4 regions of the Thermoflexus hugenholtzii genome follow, and region 1 is predicted to be linked to each of the others. Evidence: riboswitches for the same ligand, from Rfam matches in the RefSeq annotation. Region 1 holds a riboswitch; each other region holds the start of a gene.
What was found. Region 1 has a riboswitch for thiamine pyrophosphate ahead of thiE (thiamine phosphate synthase). Riboswitches for the same ligand answer to the same signal wherever they lie in the genome.
Positions count from the first base shown of each region.

Region 2: another riboswitch for thiamine pyrophosphate. It lies ahead of KNN16_RS02825 (thiamine diphosphokinase); the one in region 1 lies ahead of thiE (thiamine phosphate synthase).
Region 3: another riboswitch for thiamine pyrophosphate. It lies ahead of cytX (putative hydroxymethylpyrimidine transporter CytX); the one in region 1 lies ahead of thiE (thiamine phosphate synthase).
Region 4: another riboswitch for thiamine pyrophosphate. It lies ahead of thiO (glycine oxidase ThiO); the one in region 1 lies ahead of thiE (thiamine phosphate synthase).

Region 1 is NZ_CP076326.1:1,111,806-1,116,769, reverse strand. Features, by position in the region: gene KNN16_RS05000 (MgtC/SapB family protein) at 1-725, shown strand, start outside; gene thiD (bifunctional hydroxymethylpyrimidine kinase/phosphomethylpyrimidine kinase) at 775-1,611, opposite strand; gene thiE (thiamine phosphate synthase) at 1,687-2,328, opposite strand; TPP riboswitch at 2,432-2,562, opposite strand; gene KNN16_RS04985 (pyruvate dehydrogenase complex E1 component subunit beta) at 2,695-4,964, opposite strand, start outside.
Region 2 is NZ_CP076326.1:591,917-596,880, forward strand. Features, by position in the region: gene KNN16_RS02810 (NACHT domain-containing NTPase) at 1-548, opposite strand, end outside; gene KNN16_RS02815 (response regulator transcription factor) at 562-1,260, opposite strand; gene KNN16_RS02820 (phenylacetate--CoA ligase family protein) at 1,432-2,208, opposite strand; TPP riboswitch at 2,404-2,538, shown strand; gene KNN16_RS02825 (thiamine diphosphokinase) at 2,671-3,303, shown strand; gene KNN16_RS02830 (hypothetical protein) at 3,601-3,894, shown strand; gene KNN16_RS02835 (hypothetical protein) at 4,007-4,237, shown strand; gene KNN16_RS02840 (hypothetical protein) at 4,234-4,509, shown strand.
Region 3 is NZ_CP076326.1:3,187,298-3,192,261, reverse strand. Features, by position in the region: gene KNN16_RS14460 (extracellular solute-binding protein) at 1-504, opposite strand, end outside; gene KNN16_RS14455 (LacI family DNA-binding transcriptional regulator) at 608-1,609, opposite strand; TPP riboswitch at 1,983-2,113, shown strand; gene cytX (putative hydroxymethylpyrimidine transporter CytX) at 2,194-3,516, shown strand; gene KNN16_RS14445 (TenA family protein) at 3,625-4,257, shown strand; gene phnE (phosphonate ABC transporter, permease protein PhnE) at 4,268-4,964, opposite strand, start outside.
Region 4 is NZ_CP076326.1:23,559-28,522, reverse strand. Features, by position in the region: gene KNN16_RS00130 (thiazole synthase) at 1-648, opposite strand, end outside; gene thiS (sulfur carrier protein ThiS) at 839-1,066, opposite strand; gene thiO (glycine oxidase ThiO) at 1,071-2,222, opposite strand; TPP riboswitch at 2,342-2,456, opposite strand; gene KNN16_RS00115 (hypothetical protein) at 2,498-3,748, opposite strand; gene KNN16_RS00110 (methylmalonyl-CoA mutase) at 3,815-4,964, opposite strand, start outside.

The DNA of each region.
Region 1 (4,964 bases):
TGGTGGTCCTCTCCGGGATCGGGCTGGTGAACTATGCCCTGTTGCGGCTGTATGGGGCACGAGGGATCCATTTCACCGGGCTGCTCGGCGGCCTGGTGAACAGCACGGCGGCGGTGGGGGAGCTGGCGCGGCGGTGCGGAGGACAGGGAGGGGGCGCGGAGGCAGTGGCCCTGGAAGGGATGCTGCTGGCGAACGTGGCGATGATGGCCCGAAACGGGTTGATCCTGGCCATCTTCGCCCCGGCGGCGCTGGGGCACGGATGGCTGGCGGTGGGGGGGATGGTCGCGGTGACCGGGTGGCTGGTGTTCCGGGCGATGCGACGGGGCCGCGGGACGGCGGCGCCGGAGATCCGGCTCGCCTTCCCCTTTTCGCTGCGACAAGCCCTGCTGTTCGGAGCCCTGTATCTGGTGCTGCGGGGCGCGGTGGTGCTGGCGGAGCGATGGTTGGGGACGGGCGGCTTCCTGGTGGTGGCCTTCCTGGGCGGGCTGGTGAGCAGCGCCTCGACGACGGCGGCGGTGGCCACGCTGGCCGGGCAGGGAAGGATCGGGATCGAGATGGCCGGGATGGGGGTGGTGCTGGCCTCGATGGCCAGCCTGCTGTTCCACGTCCCCATGGCCTGGCTGGGCGGCCTGCGCGGGCAGGGGCTGCGGACCCTGGCCCGCCTCTCCGCCCTCACCGCCCTCGTCGGCCTCCTCGGCCTGGCCGCCGAGCGCATGCTCCGCTGAGCGCGTCGGATTGAAGGTAGGGGCGACCCGTCGGGTCGCCCCTACCGGCCTACCCGGATGCCGCTCGCGTCGGGGCCTCCGCCTTCCACAGCGCGAAGTGATCCATCGGGCCGTAGGCGCCCCCACCCAGCTTGAAGGCCCGCGAGGCCTGAAGCACGGCGGTGAGATACTCCTTGGCCTGACGGATGGCCTCCAGGGGCGCAAGGCCCTTCGCCAGCCCCGCGGCGATGGCGGAGGCGAAGGTGCACCCCGTCCCATGGGTGTTCACCGTGTCCACCCGCGGGGCGTCCAGCTCGTAGAAATCCCGCCCGTCGAACACAACGTCCACGCTGCGATCATCCCCCTCGAGATGACCGCCTTTCACCACCACCCAGCGCGGCCCCATCCCGTGGATGATCCGCGCCGCCTCCCGCATGTCCTCCCGGCTCCGCAACTCCCGCCCCACCAGGGCCCGCGCCTCGTGGAGGTTGGGCGTGACCACCATGGCCAGCGGGAACAGCCGGCGGATCAACGCCTCCTGGGCTTCCGGGCGCAGGAGGGGATCCCCGCTCTTGGCCCGCATCACCGGATCCACCACCAGGCGCTCCACGCGGTATTCCCGCATCTTCTCCGCCACCACCTCGATGATGGCGGCGTTGGCCAGCATCCCCGTCTTCACCGCGTCGGCTCCGATGTCCCCCAGCACCGAATCGATCTGGGCGGCCACGAAGTCCGGCGGGAGCTCGAAGACGGCCTGAACCCCCCGGGTGTTCTGGGCGGTGAGGGCGGTGAGGACGCTCATGCCATAAACCCCCAGCGCCCCGAAGGTCTTCAGATCCGCCTGGATCCCCGCTCCGCCGCCGGAGTCCGAGCCGGCGATGGTCAGCGCGCGCGGCAAGGGCTTCATCGTCCACCTCCTGAAAGGTGTTCCACGCATGATGGACGCGATGCCTTCTCGAGGCCCAAAGATGGAGATTCGCGATCATCCCTCCAGGCGCCGGGCGGCGAGGGCTTCGTCGACCGCCCGGCGCAGCGCTCGGGCCGCCGCCTCCGGATCCGGGGCCTGGGTGATGGCCGAGATCACGGCCACGCCCGCCGCCCCCGCCTGAATGCACGCCGCGGCGTTCTCCGCGTTCACCCCGCCGATGGCGACTACGGGGAGCCGGGTGGCGCGGACCACCGCCCGCAGCCCCTCCAGGCCGATGAGCCGGGCGCCTTCCTTCGAACCCGTGGGGAAGACCGAGCCCGTCCCCAGGTAATCCGCGCCCGCGGCCTCCGCCGCCTGCGCCTGCTCCGGGGTGCGGGCGGAGACGCCGATGAGGGCACGAGGGCCCAGCAGACGCCGCGCCACCTCCGGCGGAAGATCCTCCTGTCCCACATGCACGCCATCCGCCTCCAGGGCCAGGGCCACATCGGCCCGATCGTTGATCAAAAAGGGGACGTGATGGCGCCGGCAGAGCTCCCGCAGGGCGGCTCCCCAGCGCAGCATCTCCCGCAGCGGCCCGGCCTTCCACCGCAGCTGCACCACCGTGACGCCTCCCCGCAGGGCGGCCTCGGCCACCTCCAGGGGGGAGCGCCCACCGGTGTGCGCGGGATCCAGGACCAGATAAACCCGCAGATCCAGAGACACCGCACCTCCTCTTCCGTGGGGGATCCCGCTTCTCGCGCAAGGCGGGCCGGATCCGGGGAAGCCACCGATAGGAGGGAACGAGCCCGGGTGAGATCAGGGGGAACAGGGACGACGATCCCTCCGCCGGTATGACCCGGATCAGGTTCGATGGGTCGGCGCCGGGGCCGGATGACCTCCGGCAGGGCGCCCTCTCAGCCCGCTTGCCCGCGGACTCCCCACGTCGCCCGGTGGTTTCGTTCCATCGAACCTGACTGTAATCCGCCCGAAAGGATCTGTCAAGCGCCGGCCGATGCGGAAGGCGGAGGCCGCCTTCGCTTCGCTTCCCCCTTGAAGGCAAATCCCCACGCGCCCGGGGTTTCCTCAGCGCAGGACCTCCCGGACGGCCTCGGCGATGCGCGGGGCATCGGGGAGGGCGAGGCGTTCCAGGGTCCGGTTGTAGGGGATGGGGACGTCCTGCCCGGCCACCCGGCGCGGCGCCGCCCGCAGGAGGCCCCAGGCGGCCTCGCTGACCCGGGCGATCACCTCGGCCCCGAAGCCGTGGGTGAGGGGCGCGTCCTCCACCACCACCAGCCGTCGCGTCCGCGCCACTGCGGCCAGGATCGTCCGGAGATCCAGGGGGACGAGCGTGCGCACATCCACGATCTCCGCCTCGATCCCCTCCCGGGCCAGCTCCGCCGCGGCCTCCAGGACGCGGGAGAGGACGGCCCCGATGCTCACCACGGTGACGTCGCGTCCCGGCCGCTTGACCTCGGCCACCCCCAGGGGCACGATCCACTCCCCCTCCGGCACCGGGCCCACCTCGGCGTAGAGGAGCTTGTTCTCGAAGAACACCACGGGGTTGTTGCTGCGGATCGCCGCCTTGAGCAAGCCCTTGGCGTCCGCCGGGGTTCCGGGGGCGACGACGATCAATCCCGGCACGCCGGTGAGCAGTGGTTCCAGGCTTTGGGAGTGCTGGGCGGCCATGCCGATGCCTCCCCCGGCCGGGGTGCGAACCACCAGGGGGAGGGCGTATTGTCCACCGGACATGTATCGGATCTTGGCGGCCTGGTTGACCAGCCCGTCCATGGCGCAGGTGAGGAAATCGGCGAACTCGATCTCGGCCACCGGGCGCATGCCGGCCATGGCCGCCCCGACGGCGGCCCCGATGATGGCGCTCTCGCTGATGGGCGTGTCCAGCACCCGACCGGGGAACTCCTCGCCCAGCCCGGTAGTGACGCCGAAGTAGCCTCCGGTGGTGACGTCTTCCCCGAGCAGGAACACGCGGGGATCCCGGGCCATCTCCTCCGCCAGCGCTTCGCGCAACGCCTCGGCGGTGGAGCGTTCCCGGGTCCTCCCGCTGGGCCGGAGGATCATCGGGCCCTGCCCGTAAAGCCACGCGGGCTCCGGGGCGTAAAGATCCTCCGTAAGGGCCTCGGGAGGGGGTTCCGTCCCGCGTCGGGCCCGCTCCGCCGCCTCCTGAACCCGTTGCCAGGCCTCGGCTTCGATGGCCTGGGCTTCCGATGGGGTCAGCAGCCCTTCCGCCTCCAGGCGCTCCCGCCAGCGGCGGATGGGATCCCGGGCTTTCCAGGCCTCGACCTCCGCGGCCGAGCGATAGACGGCGCCTTCCCCTTCGCTGTGGCCACGCCAGCGGTAGGTGAGGGCCTCGATCAGGGTGGGTCCTTCTCCCTGGCGGGCTCGGGCCACGGCCTCCCGGGTGGCCTCATACACCGCCCAGACATCGTTGCCGTCCACGTGCACCCCGGGGATCCCATAGGCGGCAGCGCGATCCGCGAGGCGGGTCACCCGGGTGTGCCGGGCCAGGGGGGTGAACTCCGCATACTGGTTGTTCTCGATCACCACGATGAGGGGGAGCTGGAAGACGGCGGCGAAGTTCAGGGCCTCGTGGAACATCCCCTGGTTCGTGGCTCCATCCCCGCAGAAGGCGACGACCACCCGGTCCTCGCCGCGCAGCTTCGCGGCCAGGGCGGCGCCGGCGCCGATGACCAGGGAGGCGCCGACGATGCCGTTGGCGCCCAGGGCGCCGATCCCCGCGTCGGTGACGTGCATGGAGCCGCCCTTCCCCTTGCACAGCCCCTCGGCCTTGCCGAAGATCTCCGCCATCATCCCATCCAGGTCAGCGCCCTTGGCGAGCATATGACCGTGGCCGCGATGGGTGGTGGTCATCCAGTCCGTCGGCCGGAGGGCGAAGGCCACGCCCACGGCGACGGCTTCCTGGCCGGTGGAGAGGTGGATGGTTTCCGCGGGGATGGCCCCGCGGGCGAACTCCGCGGCCAGGGTCTCCTCGAAGGCGCGGATGAGCAACATGCGCCGGAGCATCTCCCGACGGAGGGCGATGGGGTCCTCCGGCAGGGGGTGGGGGCGGGGAGGCGGCGGCATCGGCTCCACGGCTTCCGCGTCGACCAGAGGGATGGACCAGAGCAACGGTGGGGGAAGGGCGACCTCCGGACGGGCGCGCCATGGAAGGGACAGCCGAAGGCGTGGGAAGCGCCTTCGAGGGGTCGGGGAGGGCTCTTCCAGCAGGTGGGTCATCCCGAGTTCTCGCAGCACCTGGGGGTAGACCTGGAAGGCGGGTCGCAGGGCGGGGAGGAGGCGGAGGGCCTTGGGGATGTTGCCCCGGGCGATGATCTGGC
Region 2 (4,964 bases), 520 kb from region 1:
ATCCGGCCCAGGAACCTGAGGAGCAGGGCCTCGGGCGAGGCAGTGGGATCGGGTTCGATGAGCGGGAGGCGCACGTAGAGGGGAAGCGGCGCCTCCCCATCTGGGCGCCCGGCCAGGGCCTCCCAGATCAGGTAGCAGAGGGCGCCGGTGCGGCCGCTGCCGGGAGGGCCGTAGATGAAGAGCCGTCGGGTTGCCCGCAGCGCCTGCCGCAGGGGGATGGGATCCTCCGAGGGGGGCGTCTGGATGCGGGTGGAGGGATAGGGGGGCGGCGGGAGCAGGGCGGGCTCGATCAGGCAACGGGCGAGCCGGGGATCCAGGGCGGACCAGGCGATCCAGTGGGGGAGCTGTTCGGCCAGCCACTGGCGATACTGGGACTCGGCGGCGAGGCGCAGGCGCTGGCCGGCCTGCTCCAGGCGGCCTCTCAGCGCGGCGTAGCGGGCTTGCAGGGGACGCCGGACCGCATAAAGCAATCCGACGCCGAGCAGGGCCAGCATGGCCCCGATCAGGGCGGAGAGGGGATCGAAGCGCCATGCGCCGGGGAATCCCACAGCCCTCCTCCTCTTACTCCACCGTCCCCAGCTCGTCCGGGCCGACGAGCCGGTAGCCGATCCCCCGCTCCGTTCGGATGAAGAGCGGGTGATCGGGGTCCGGCTCGATCTTCTGGCGGAGATACCAGATGTAGAGCTTGAGGTAGCCGCGGTCCTGGACGTGCTCCTCCCCCCATACCTCCCGGAGGAGGAAGTCGTGGGTGAGGGGGCGGCCGGCGAAGCGGGCGAGGGTGGAGAGGAGCCGGAACTCCGTGGGCGTCAGCTCCACCGGGCGTCCGTCGACCCGGACCTCCTGGGTGATCAGGTTGACGTAGAGGCGGCCGTTGTCGTAGACCCCGCGGGCGGTAGTGGACTCGTAGCGCCGCAGGACAGCCTGGACGCGAGCCAGGAGCTGGCGGGGGCCGAAGGGCTTGGTCAGGTAATCATCCGCGCCGGCCTCCAGGCCGCGCACGATATCGGACTCCGCTCCCAGGGCGCTGATGATGATCACGGGGATCTCGGAGGTGGCGCGGATGGCCCGCAGGACCTCCCAGCCGTCCATGCCAGGCAGCATCAGGTCCAGAAGGATCAGGTCGGGCCTCTGCGCTTGCAGGAGAGCGAGGCCTTCCGGGCCGCTGTGGGCGACGAGAGCCTGGTAGTTGTTCTGTTCCAGCTGCCAGGCCAGGAAGCGGGCGAGCTCCACGTCGTCTTCGATCAGCAGGATCTTTTTCACGTCCGACCCCCCACGGATTCAGCCTGAGCCTGCTCTTGGGTATCACCGGAGGTGGAAGCGCCGGGCTCCTGCTTTATGTTTTTACCACAAAACGCGGATCATCGCCTGCGCGTTGCGCATGGACGCGGGGGCGGTCGAGGGATATGAGGCCAGCCCGGAGCGCGTCGCGCCCTAATCCCAGCGTCGGAGATCCAGCAGGCGCGGGCTTCCCGGAGGGAGTTCTTCAGGAGGGATCAGGAGGATCTCCGCCTGGAAGCGCAACCCATCCCGGATGGCCTCTCGCAGGCGCGCCCGCACGGCCTCCGGATCGGAGGGCGGCTCCCGGAGGACCACCCGGAAGGTCAGGCGGTCGACGTGGGCTTCCCGGTCGATCACGGCCTGGTAGGCCTGGACCTCGGGGAAGCGGGCGAAGACGGCTTCCATCTGGCGGGGGTGCAGGAACATCCCCCGCACCTTGACCGCTTCGCCCACCCGGCCCAGGATCCCGGCCAGGCGTGGGGTGGCGCGCCCGCAGGGGCAGGGCTCCGGCAGCCAGCGGGAGAGATCCCCGGTCCCGAAGCGGATCAGCGCGTAGGCCGGATGGAAGAGGGTGACCACGATCTCCCCCAGCTCGCCCGGGGGAACCGGCTCACCGGTCTGGGGGTCGCACAGCTCGACGTAAGCATCCTCCGGCACGTGAAGCCCTTCCTCCCGCTCGCATTCGTAACCCAGGCAGCCGCACTCCGCGGTGCCGTAGCCCTGGCGCACGGACAGCCCGAATCGTTGCAGGTCCTGACGCAGGGAGGCGGGGAGGGGTTCGGCGGTGATGAACGCCTTGCGCAGCGCCAGATCCCGCTGGGGATCCCATCCGAAGGACCTCTCCGGGATGCCGCGCGGGGGAATCCATGCCGCCCACTCCCTCCGGCCAGGAAGGGAAGAGCCTTCGGCCGCGAGGAACCCTGGCCCTATTTTGAATCTGTTTGCTTGTCAAGCATTAGGGCCTGAAAAACGCTGAAACCGCTCATCTCTTAGGCCCTGGAACCCCCTGCGGATGTGGGGGGAATCATCTGCTCTCGATTGGGAAGAGCGGTCGCGGGGTCGATGGTTGACGAGGAGCGAAGATCACGGATAGACTGGAGCGTGTAACGCTTTTCGCTGCAGCAGGCGGATTCCCGGGGGAGTCCGCGGGGAAGCGGGCTGAGAGGGCGCCTTCCGGAGGGGATTCCCCGAAGGCCCGGCGCCGACTCCTTGAACCGGATCCGGGTCATGCCGGCGGAGGGAAGGGAGCGATGCCTCCTCTTCAAGCGCGATGGGCCCCTTCGACGCTTTCGCCTCTGCCCCCGGTGCGGATTCCTCTGGCAAGCCGCAGCCCATCCGGCGGGGTCCATGCGAAGCGTTTCTTCCTTCATCTCGGACCATGGGGGCGCGGGGATGATCGTGGTGGTGGCGGGCGGGGACGTTGAGGGCGAGGCGTTGCGCCGGGCGACCTCCGGCGCGCGTTGGATCCTGGCCGCGGATGGGGGGGCGGCCCACCTGCGGGCCATCGGCGTCCTCCCCCATCGGGTGATCGGGGATTTGGATTCCATGGATCCGGAGACCCTCGCCTGGCTGGAGGCCCACGAGGTCTCCATCGAGCGTCATCCGGTGGATAAAGACGCCACGGATCTGGAGCTGGCCCTGGACTACGCCCGAACCCTGGGGACGACCATCCGGGTGTTCGGGGCATGGGGCTCCCGGCTGGATCAGACCCTGGCCTCGCTGCTGCTTCTGGCCCACCCGCGATGGGCAGGCTGGGACGTCCGCTTCGTGGGGGCGGGGCGGGAGGCCTTCGTGATCCGGGAGGAGGGCTGGATCGAGGGGGAGCCGGGAGATCGGGTCTCCCTGATCCCGCTGATCGGGGACGCGGAGGGGGTGACGTTAGAGGGGCTGTTCTACCCTCTGACAGAGGGGACGTTGCCCTTTGGAGTCACCCTGGGGGTGAGCAACCGGATGATCGCCCCCCGGGCCCGGGTGCGGGTCCGACGGGGCCTCCTTCTGGTGATCCACGAGCGGGGAGAGGGTTAAACCCGCAACCGGGGATGGCTGCAACCGGCCGACAGGATCATGGAGGACCGCCGGTTCGGGACGAAAGTGGCTTCCGCCGCGACCCAGGTAATCACCCCCCTGAGTAGTGCTCGGTGGTATAATCGGGGCCAGATTCCGACGGAGGTGGGCCCGATGAATCGAAAGCCCAATTCCCAGAACCCCCCCTGCCCTCGCTGTGGGGCCACCCATGTGGTAAAGAACGGCAGTAAGGGTGGGCGGCCCCGTTGGGTCTGTCGGAACTGCGGGCGCTCGTTTGGGCCTACCCTGGGCACGGCGATGTATCGCTTGCGTGTGACCCCTGCGGAAGTGGCGCGCACCCTGCTGGTGGTGATGCGTCGGGGGAGCCTGAGCGCCGCTGAGGAGATCACCGGCCACAAATATGAAACCATTGGCCGATGGCTCCGGATGGCCGCCCAACACGCTGAGGCCCTCACCGAGGTCCTGGTCCACGACCTGCATTTGAGCGAGGTCGAGGTGGATGCTTTCTGGTCGTTTGTCAAAAAAAGTGTCCAGAGGCTGGAGATCCAGACGCCTCGGCGGGCGGGGTGGGCCCGCGTTGGGGATGTTTGAGCCAGGACCGGGCGACTCGTTTTGTGGTGGCGTGGGGCTTTGGGTCTTCGGAGGATGAGGTCGCGCCGAAGGTGGTGGCGCAGACCCGCCAGCGCACATCTGGCAGGGGGGCGTGATCTGGATCAGCGATGGACGGCCGGTCTACCGACGGGCGGTTCGTCAGGTCTATCGGGACGCGCAACCGACGGGAAAGCGGGGGCGTCCGCCCCTGGTGCTCACGCCTGGGGTGGGGTTGACGCAAGCGGTCAAGCGTCGTCATCAGGGCCGGATGGTGCGCGTGGAGGTGCGTCAGGTTCTGGGGAGGCGGTGGATTGCCCCTATCCGGTGCATGAGGAACGGTTGAATGGCATGTTGCGCGATCGGTTGAATGCGCTGACGCGTAAGACCCATGCCTTTGCGAAGACGACAGGGACCTGGGATGCGCTGGTGATCCTCTGTTTGTTTGAGCACAACTGGCTGCGGCCCCATCGGGCCTTGCGGGAAGCGGGGGAGGGCCTGCCGGAGGGGCGGCGGTATCGGCCGCGGACGCCGGCGATGGCCATCGGGTTGACCGATCATATCTGGACCTGGGAAGAGTTCTTGACCTTCAAGCATTATCAATACCAAAAGGAGTGACTACCGCGACCCACAAAGCAGGCCGAAATTCATTTCGGCCCGCATCCTGTCATCAAATCGAAGACGGGCGTTCGGGGCGAAGGTCCCTCCTACCGAAGCACGTTTTTGTAGGAGCGGCTTCAGCCGCGACCCTTGTGTCATCGAGAACCAGGGCTCGGGGTTGCCGGAGTCGCCTTCACCGCGACCATCGTGTCATCGAAGACGGGAGTTCGGGGCGAAAGTCCCTCCTACAGAAGCACGTTTTTGTAGGAGCGGCTTTCGCCGCGACCTTCGTGTCATCGAGAACCGGAGGTTCGGGTCGAAGGATCGCGGCGCTTTCTCTCCGATGATCGCAGATGGGATGGAGGGCAACTGCCCGCAGTTGCTCGGCTTGGACCGCAGGGCGCAACGGGAGGGGAGAGGCTGGCCTCTGCTCCTCTCCGATCGTTCAAGGACATGGGCCAAAGCGAAAGCCC
Region 3 (4,964 bases), 1.2 Mb from region 1:
CAGCGCCTGCACCCGGTCCGGGATATGGGCCCAGCCCTCCCACTGGTTGACCTCGGGGCCGGCGATCTCGTCCAGCGGCTTGATCAGCCCGCCGGCGACGAACTCCGCCGTCCAGAAGCCATCGAAGGCCATCACGTCGTGACCCTTGCCGGCCTTGAGATCCAGGGCGTATTGGGCCTTGAGCTCCTCATCGCTGCCCCCGAACTCCACCAGCCGCACCTTGACGGGGGTCCCTTTGGCGGCCATCTGCTGCTCGAAGGCGGGGATGACAGTCTCGGTGAGCCACTTCACCGTGTTGGCGTTCACCCCGCCCTTGACGCAGCGGCAGGTGATGGAGATCTCCACCGGGGCTGGAGTGGGAGAGGGCGCAGGGGTGGGGCTGGGGGCCGGCGTAGGCGGGGCGGCGGTCGGGGTGGGCGTCGGCGTGGCCGCCGGCGCGCACGCCGCGATCAGGAGGACGAACACCGCCATCCACGATAGGGCGGAACCGATTGTGCGCTTCATGGCTGCCTCCTTCTTGAGAAGATCTGCTCCCCAGCATACCGGGGAGGGATCAACGGGATGCGAAAGGGATTCCCAAGCTCGACGAAAGGGATGTGAAAAAACTTTAAAGCGGCGGCCCGCAGGATTCGCGCTCGATCAGCGTCCCCTGGAGCAGGATGCGCTTCGGGGAGGGACGGCCCTCCAGGATCTCCAGGAGCATCTCCGCCGCCAGCCGTCCCAGCTGCCGGCGGGGCTGGGCCACGGTGGTCAGCATCGGGGTCACGTATGTGCCTTCCTCCAGCCCATCAAAGCCGATGATGGAGAGGTCCCCGGGCACCCGCAAGCCGGCCCGCAGCGCCGCCTTCAGGGCGCCAATGGCCGTGAGGTCGTTGTAGCAGAACACCGCCGTAGGGCGGGGATCGGCCTCCAGCAGCCGGCGCATGGCCGCCTCCCCGCCCTCCACCCGCCCGTCCCCTTTCACCACCCATTCCGGGCGGACGGATAGCCCGGCCTCCCGCAGCGCCTGCCGGTAGCCGCGGTAACGATCCTGGTTGCTACGGCCGCCCCGGCGGCTGCCGATGTAGGCGATGGCCCGGTGGCCCAGGCGGATCAGGTAAGCCGCGGCCAGGTAGCCGCCGTGGACGTTGTCGGTGGCCACCGAGTAGACGTAGGGACCGGTCTGGTGGCTGTTGATCAGCACGATGGGGATCCGCAGGGCCTCCAGCATGGGGAGATAGCGGCTGCCCAGCCGGGAGGCGGCCACGATGATGCCGTCCACCTGCTTGGCCGCCAGGAGCTCCACGATGGCGCGCTCCTTCTCCGGGTCTTCGTGGGAGAGGCTGAGGAGGATCCCGTAGCCGCGGGCCTGGGCGACCATCTCGATGCCCTGGACCACCTCCGTATGGAAGGGGTCGCTGAGGCGGGTGACCACCACGCCGAGGGTCTGGGTGCGGCGGCCCTGGAGAGCCCGGGCCACGGGGTTCGGCCGGTAGCCCATGGCCTCGGCGATGGCCTGGATCCGCGCCCGGGTCTCCGGGCGGATCTCCTCGCTGCCCCGCAGGGCCCGGGAGACCGTGGTGTGGCTCACCCCCGCCGCCCGGGCGATGTCCTTGATGGTCACGCGCATGGCGGGTGCACACGTGTGCGAAATTCAGCCCGATTATAAAGAGATCGTGTTCGCCTGTCAAGGGGCGAATTCTCACTCCGGGGCTTTTCGGTTCTCCGGATGGGGGCCAATCTGGGCGCTGGGGTCGATCCCGGATCAAGGGCTTCCGGATATGTGTGCCCAATTCGGGAGGATGCGACAGGTCGTTCCTACCCCTCCAAAGGGGCACCGCCGGAGACTCCACCCTCTACCCACTGAACCCCCTGCCCCCGAGGCCCACGCTGTCGACACCTTCATCCTCTTCCCCGAGCAGATCTGGAAAGCCCTCATCCCCTCCCCATCCGCCTCTCTCCACGCAGTTTGACAGCCGCGCGCGGCGCGCTATCATGAGCGCAGAAGCGACGTGGGGAGTCCGCGGGCAAGCGGGCTGAGAGGGCGCCTTGCCGGAGGTCATCCGGCCCCGGCGCCGACCCATCGAACCTGATCCGGGTCATACCGGCGGAGGGACTGTCGCTGCACGGCCCCCTGCCCGCCCGTCCGTCGGCGGGCGTTTTGCATCCCCCCACGCCGCTTCTCCCATCTCCATCCTTCTCAGGAGGCCTGCCATGCTGCTGCGCAAGCCGTGGACGGAGCTCCTCCCCCGCATCCAGGCACCCCCCGAGTGGGGCATCGAGCCGGTGCCGGCAGAGGCGCGCCGGCTGGGCTTCCTCGACTACGCCGTGCTGTGGGGAGACCTCGGCGTGGGGTTGCTGGTGATGGCCGCCGGCGCGCTGCTGGTGCCCGGGCTGGGGCTGCCCCAGGCGCTGCTGGCCATCGTCGTCGGGACCCTGCTGGGGAACCTGCTGCTGGCGGCGACGGGCTACATCGGCAGCCGCACCGGCGCCCCCACGATGGTGCTGCTCCGCCCCGCCCTGGGACGCCTCGGCTCCTATCTCCCCACCGCCCTCAACGTGCTGCAGCTGATCGGCTGGGGAGCCTTCGAGATCCTCATCATGGCCCAGGCCGCCAACTTCATCAGCGCCCGCTTCCTCGGCTTCTCCAGCTACCCCTTCTGGGCCATCGCCTTCGCCCTCTGGTGCACCCTGATGGCCGTCGGGGGACCGCTGGTGGTGGTGCGCCAGTGGCTGGAGAAGTTCGCCGTCTGGCTGGTGTTGCTGACCACCCTCTGGCTCACCGTCCACCTGCTGACCCGCGGGGATCTCGCGGCGCTGTGGCGGCAGCCCGGGACCGGGGAGATGCCCTTCTGGCTCGCCGTGGACCTGGTGGCGGCGATGCCCATCTCCTGGATGCCCCTGGTGGCGGATTACAACCGCTTCGCCCGGCGGGCCGGCCCCGCCTTCTGGGGCACCTACATCGGGTATTTCATCGCCAACGTCTGGTTCTACGGCCTCGGCGCCTTGCTCCTCCTGAGCGCCCGGTCCAGCGACCTGGTCCAGGCCATCGGGGCCCTGGCCATCGGCTGGATCGTGCTGCCCATCATCCTGGTGGACGAGACGGACAACGCCTTCGCGGACATCTATTCGGCGGCGGTCTCCCTGCAGAACATCTGGCCCCGGGCCCGGCAGGCCCTCTTCGCGGTCCTCATCGGCGCGATCTGCCTGATCCTGGCCCTCACGGTGCCCCTGGCCCAGTATGAGAACTTCCTGCTCCTCATCGGCACCTTCTTCGTGCCCCTCTTCGGGGTCCTGGCGGCGGACTACTTCGTCCTCCGCCGGTCCTACACGGAGGCCGACCTGTATCAGCCCCTGGCCTTCCGATGGGAGGGTGTGATCGCCTGGGCGCTGGGCGTGGTCACCTATCAGGCCCTCGCCCGTCTCGCCCCTTCCGTGGGCGCTACCTTCCCCGCCTTCGGGGTCTCCTTCCTGGCTTACCTGGGGATCGCGGGGGCGCTCCGCGGGATCGGCCGCGTCCGGCCGGAGCGCGCGTGAGAAATCGAACCCGGGGGAGGGAACGGCCTCGATTGCGGCACGGCCAGCCGTTTTCTCCCCCTTTCAGATCTTCCTTATGCTTGCGCGAAGGAAGAAGGGGAGAACTCGATGACACGGGCCCGCGCGTTGTGGGAAGCCCATCAGGATCTGGTTCGGCGCTGCGAGGCGCATCCCTTCGTGCAGGGGATCGCCTCGGGGGAGCTGCCGCGGGAGCGTTTCGTCTTCTACGTGGAGCAGGACGCCTTCTTCCTGGAGGCCTTCGCCCGGGCTTACGCCCTGGGCCTGGCCAAGGCCCCGGATCGGGAGACGATGGACGCCTTCCGCGAGCTGCTCCAGGGCGTCTTTGAGGAGCTGCGGCTGCACGAACGCTACGCCGCGCGCTGGGGGGCGAACCTCCGCCCGGAGCCCGCGCCAGCCACCCAAGCCTACACGGATTTCCTGCTGCGGGTGGCGGCCCTGGAGCCGGTGGGGCATCTGGCGGCGGCGATGACCCCGTGCATGCGCCTCTACGCCCATCTGGGAGCCTTCCTCCGGCCGCGGACGAACCCGAACAGCCCCTACCGGGAGTGGGTGGAGACGTATTCCAGCGCGGAGTTCGAAGGGCTGGCGCGCCGCCTGGAGGCGCTGCTGGATCGGCTGCCCGGCGAAGAGGAAGCGCAGCGCGCCCTCTACCGGGCCGCGCTGCGCTTCGAGCTGGCCTTCTTCGAGGCCGCCTACCCGACGGCCGCTCGCTCCGGGTGAGGCCTGCGGGCTACGGGTTCAGCAAATACCGTCGCCGGATCCAGGCGCTGAGGCCGTCCATGGCCAGGACCAGGAGAAGCACGGTGAGCAGCACGGTGGTCAGGCGGGCGTAGGCCATGGTGCTGAGGTAGATCTGCATGTAGAACCCGATGCCCCCTGCCCCCACCAGGCCCAGCACCGTGGAGGCGCGGATGTTGTATTCCAGCATGAAGAGCAGCTGGCTGAGGACGGCGTTGGCGCTCTCCGGCCACAGCACGTAGCGGATCAGATGCCGGCGCTTCGCCCCCACGCCCCGCATCGCCTCCAGGATCTCCGGGTCGATCCCTTCGAAGAGCTCGGCGTAGAGCTTGGCCAGATACCCCACCGTGTAGAAGGCCAGCGCCAGGGTCCCGGCCAGGGGGCCCAGGCCGACCACGATGACCATCAGCACCGCCCACAGCAACGAGGGCACCGTGCGGATGGCGGCCATCAGCAGACGAGCCGCGGCCACCACCGCGGCTGGGAAAAGGGTGCGGGAGCCCAAAGCCCCCAGCGGGAACGAAAACAGAAACCCCAGCAACGTCCCCGCCAGGGCCATCTCCAGGGTCTCGAGCAGGGCGCCGCCGATCGTCGGCAGGATCCCCAGGTCCGGCGGGAACATCTCCCGCGCGAAGCGCGCCAGGTTCAGGCCGCCCTGGAGCAGACGGCCGGCCTCAAAGAAGCCCATG
Region 4 (4,964 bases), 1.1 Mb from region 1:
CACCGGATCCCGAGCCTGAGCCACCGCCGTGTTCAGCAACACCCCATCACACCCCAGCTCCATGGCGATGGCCACATCCGAGGCCGTCCCCACCCCGGCGTCCACGATCACCGGCACGGTGCACATCTGACGGATCAGCCGGATGTTGTAGGGGTTCAGGATCCCCATCCCGGAGCCGATGGGCGCCCCCAGAGGCATCACCGCCGCGCAACCGATGTCCTCCAGCTTCTTGCAAACCACCGGATCGTCGTTGCAATAAGGCAGGACGACGAAGCCGTCCCTCACCAGCTCGGCAGCCGCCTGCAACAGCTGCTCCGTGTCCGGATACAGAGTCTCCTCGTCCCCGATCACCTCCAGCTTGATCCAGTTCGTCCCCAGGGCCTCCCGGGCCAGATGGGCCGTGAGGATGGCATCCCGGGCGGTGAAGCAGCCGGCGGTGTTGGGCAGGATGAAATAACGGCCCCGGAGCAGCTCATACAGGTTCTCCCCGTCGGCCCCCGGACGCACCCGCCGGATGGCCACGGTGACGATCTCCGTCCCGCTCGCCTCCAGGGCATCCAGCATCACCTGGAGATTGGGATAGCGGGCGGTCCCCAGGATCAGACGCGAACGGAACGCCCGCCCCGCGATCACCAGCGGCTCGCTCATCCCTCACCCCCTCGCTCAGAATGTGCCGCCGCAGAAGCAAAGGCCGCGGCGAAAGATGTTCCTGCAGGCATAGATGCCGAAATGAAGCTCGGCTTACGTAAGGGGCTTCAGCCCCACATCTTCGCCTTCGATAGCCCAAAGTCGCGGCGCAAGCCGCTCTTGCCCCGACAGGCCCACGGTTTACGGGGCCTCATCCGCCGGCCACCGCGTGGACAATCTCCACACGGTCCCCCGGCTGAAGGGCGACGCGCTCCCATTCGGAACGCGGGATCACCGTGGCGTTGACCGCCACCGCGATCCCCGGCCGGTCCGGGTCCAGGCCCAGGCGGGCCAGCAGGTCCCGGATGGTCCCCGGCTGATAGGGATAGCGCTGCCCGTTGACGGTCAGGATCGCCTCCGACGTCCCCGTGCGCTCCATCGCTTCACCTCCCGGATCCCGAAGGGGCAACCGGCGCCCTGGATCGAAACCGCTCCAGGGTGAAGGGCCTGGCGATGTCGGGGAGCTCCCCCCGGGCGATCAGATGGTGGATCGCATAGGCGGTGATGGGAGCCAGCAGGATGCCGTTGCGGTAGTGCCCGGTAGCCAGGATCAGGCCCTCCACCGCCGTCGGCCCCAGGATGGGCGCGTCATCCCGGCTCCCCGGCCGGAAGCCCACCCACATCTCCACGATGGGCAGCTCGTCGATGCCTGGCAGGATCTCCCAGGCCCCCCGCAACAACCGGAAGATGCCCCCCGCCGTCAGATTCGCGTCGAACCCTTTCTCCTCCACCGTGGCCCCGATGAGCAGCCGCCCATCCCGTCGAGGCACCAGGTAGGCGTCCGGCCCCCAGATGACGTGCCGGATCAGCGGGGCCTCCGGGGGCATCTGCACGGCCAGCATCTGGCCTTTGACGGGGCGGACCGGCGGGCGGACCTCCTCGGGGAGACCGGGGATCTGGGCGGACCACGCCCCGGCGGCCAGGATGACGGTGCGGGCCTCCAGGAACCCCCGGGCCAGGCGCACGCCCAGGACCCGGTTCTCATCGATCACGATCCCGGTGACCTCCGTGTGCTCCCGCAGGCGCCCCCCGGCGCGCCGGAAGGCTTCGATCAGCGCCCGGGCGACCTTCCGGTTGTCCACCTGATGATCCTGCGGGCTGTAGATGGCGGCCACCACAGATCGGGAGAGGTGCGGCTCCATCCGCCGCGCCTCGTAGCCGGAGAGCCACTCCGTAGGCAACCCCTGGCTCCGCTGGAATTCATAGAGGAACTTCAATCGTTCCGCGTCGTCCCGATCCAGGGCCACCACCAGGGTGCCTTCGTCCCGGTAATCCACCGGGATACCGGAGGCGGCCTCCAGCTCCCGGGCGAAGTCCGCCCACATGTCGCGGCTGGCCCGCAGCAGGGGCAACAGCCCCTCCTCGCCGGGCTCCGCCTCGGCATAGGGGGCCAGCATCCCGGCCGCCGCCCAGGTCGCCCCCAGGCCCGCGCCCCCGCGCTCCAGGAGGGTGACCGGATGCCCGGAGCGGGCCAGGAACCAGCCAATGGAGAGCCCGCAGATGCCGCCTCCGACGATCACAATCTCCTCGGTCATCGCTTCGCTCCTATCCTTCGTAAGGACAGAGCCCTGTAAAGTCGCTTTCCCGTTGCGGATCTCCGGGCGAAGTCCGGGCGAAGGGAGCAAGGGAGCCGAAGGAGGCAGAAGGGGTGGGATCTGCGGCGCGCCCGCTTTCCCTCCGCCGGCATGATCCGGATCAGGTTCGAGGGGTCGGCGGCGGATTCGGCCGCCCTCTCAGCCCGGCTCACCCGGACTCCCCCAACGGACCCGCGCCCATGCGGAGTTCTAACCCCTTCCGCCCGCGACGTCAACTATTGAAGGGGCTCCCCCAGGGCGCGGCGCAGGCCGGCAAGGTCGGTGATGAACAGCATGCGGAAGAGGAAAGCGCGCAGGGAGGGGCTCTGGGCCCACAGCCGGCGGACCCGCGGGCCGATGGGGTCCTCGGCGCCGGCCGCCCCCTCCTCCGCGGCGTAGGCCCCGTAGAAGGCGAAGTAGGCCTGGTTCAGCTTCCGCAGGGCGTAACCGTGGGCGACGAAAACCCGCCGACGGGCTTCCATATAGAGCTCCGCCCGGCGGACCTCGCCCTGGGCCAGCAGGCGTTCCACCACGGTGCGGGTCTTCGCCAGCTCCCGGCCGAAATCGAAGGCCGGCCGTTCCGGGGGAGCCGGCGCGGGGGCCGCGTCCGCCGGCGGAGACGGGAGATCCTCGGGGTAGAAGCGGGCCAGCCAGGCGCGGCCCATGGCCTTCCCGGCCAGATCGGCGACGGTCTCGTTGATGGTGCGGGCCTCCGGACGATCGTAAAACCACCCCAACGGCCCCATGAAGAGCCAGTGATGGGTCCACTCGTGCGCGATGATCTCCGTGAGCTCGGGCAGCCCGGTGGCCTCCATGATCATCGCCGGGTAGAAGGCCAGGCCGCCCAGGGGCACCACCAGGGAGGAGAGGTTGAGCTGCCCATCCACCCGCCGCTCTAGGCGATCCATCTCGTCGGCGGTGAGGTCGGCCCGCAGGGGGAAGGAGGTGGTGAGGGCGATGCGCTCCCGCGGGGAGAGGACCAGCAGGTTCGGCATGGCCGTCAGGCGGATCTGAACGGGGGGGATCGGCTGGCCCAGGAGGGCCAGCCCCTCCTGGGCCAGGATCACGCCGAGCTGTTCGGAGAGGATGGCCTCGGCCAGAGGACGGAGGGCCTGGGCCCGCCCGTGGGCCGCTTCCCACTGCCTCCGGAGCGCGGCGATCGCCTCCGGTTCCGGCGGGGTCGGCGCGGACACCTCCCGTTCCAGGGCGGCCGCCGCCTCCCGGGCCTCCGACAGGCGCTGGAGGTAGCGCCGCACCGCCCGGCGCTGGGTCTCGTCGTCCAGGAAGGCCTGAGGGTTCGCTACGGAGAGAAGCAGCTTCTCCGCCCAGGCCTGAAGGGCCCATTCCGGGAAGTAAAAGCTTTCCCCCTGAAGCAGGAGGGTCAGACGGGTCTCCAGGGAACGGGAGGGCTCGGAGGCCGGGAGGCTCAAGGTGAGGAGGGCGACCAGCCCCAGGCTTAGTCCGATGCGGAGCCAGCGAACGCCCATAAAGGCATCCCCGATGGTCGCGGATCCTTCCCCCGGCCGGCGCTTCCCCGCTCTGCGGGATCCGGCTCAGATGATCAGCGGCTCCTGCCAGGTCCCCCAGACGGCCTTGAGGGCGCGGGTGATCTCCCCGAGGGTGGCGTAGGCCTTCACCGCCTCCAGGATGTAGGGCATCAGGTTCTCGTTCTCCTTGCGGGCGGCCTCCTGGAGGGCAGCCAGGGTTTGCCCCACCCGCTCGTTGTCCCGCTCCATGCGCAGCTTCTGCAGGCGCGCCCGCTGCCGGCGCTCCCCCTCGGGATCCATCTGGAGGATGGGCGGCTTGACCTCCTCCTCCTCCACGAACTCGTTCACCCCCACGATGATGCGGCGCTTCTCGTCGATCTCCTTCTGGTAGCGATAGGCGGCCTCGGCGATCTCCCGCTGGAAGAAGCCCGCCTCGATGGCGGGGATCACCCCGCCCAGCTCCTCGATCTTGCGGAAGTATTCGTAGGCCTGCTGCTCCAGGCGGTTGGTCAAATATTCCACGTAGTAGCTGCCCCCCAGGGGGTCGACGGTGTTCGTCACCCCGCTCTCGTAGGCGATGACCTGCTGGGTGCGCAGGGCGAGCTTGGCGGCGAACTCGCTGGGCAGGGCCAGGGCCTCATCCAGAGAGTTGGTGTGAAGGGACTGAGTGCCCCCCAGCACGGCGGCCAGGGCCTGAATGGCCACCCGGATCACGTTCACGTAGGGTTGCTGGGCGGTGAGGGTGCAGCCGGCGGTCTGGGTGTGGAAGCGCAGCCACCAGGAGCGCGGGTTTTTGGCCCCGAAGGTCTCCCGCATCTCCCGGGCCCAGATCCGGCGGGCGGCCCGGAACTTGGCGATCTCTTCGAAGAAATCGTTGTGGCAGTTGAAGAAGAACGAGAGGCGGGGCGCGAAGGAATCGATGTCCAGCCCTCGCCGCAGGCACCAGCGGACGTATTCGAAGCCGTCGGCCAGGGTGAAGGCCAGCTCCTGGGCCGCCGTGGCCCCCGCCTCCCGGATGTGGTAGCCGCTGATGCTGATGGGGTTCCACTTCGGCACGTATTTGGAGCCGAACTCGATCATGTCCACGACCAGGCGCATGGAGGGCTCCGGCGGGAAGATCCACTCCTTCTGGGCGATGTATTCCTTGAGGATGTCGGTCTGGGTGGTCCCTCCGATCTGATCCCATGGGATGCCCCGCTTCTCCGCCACGGCCAGA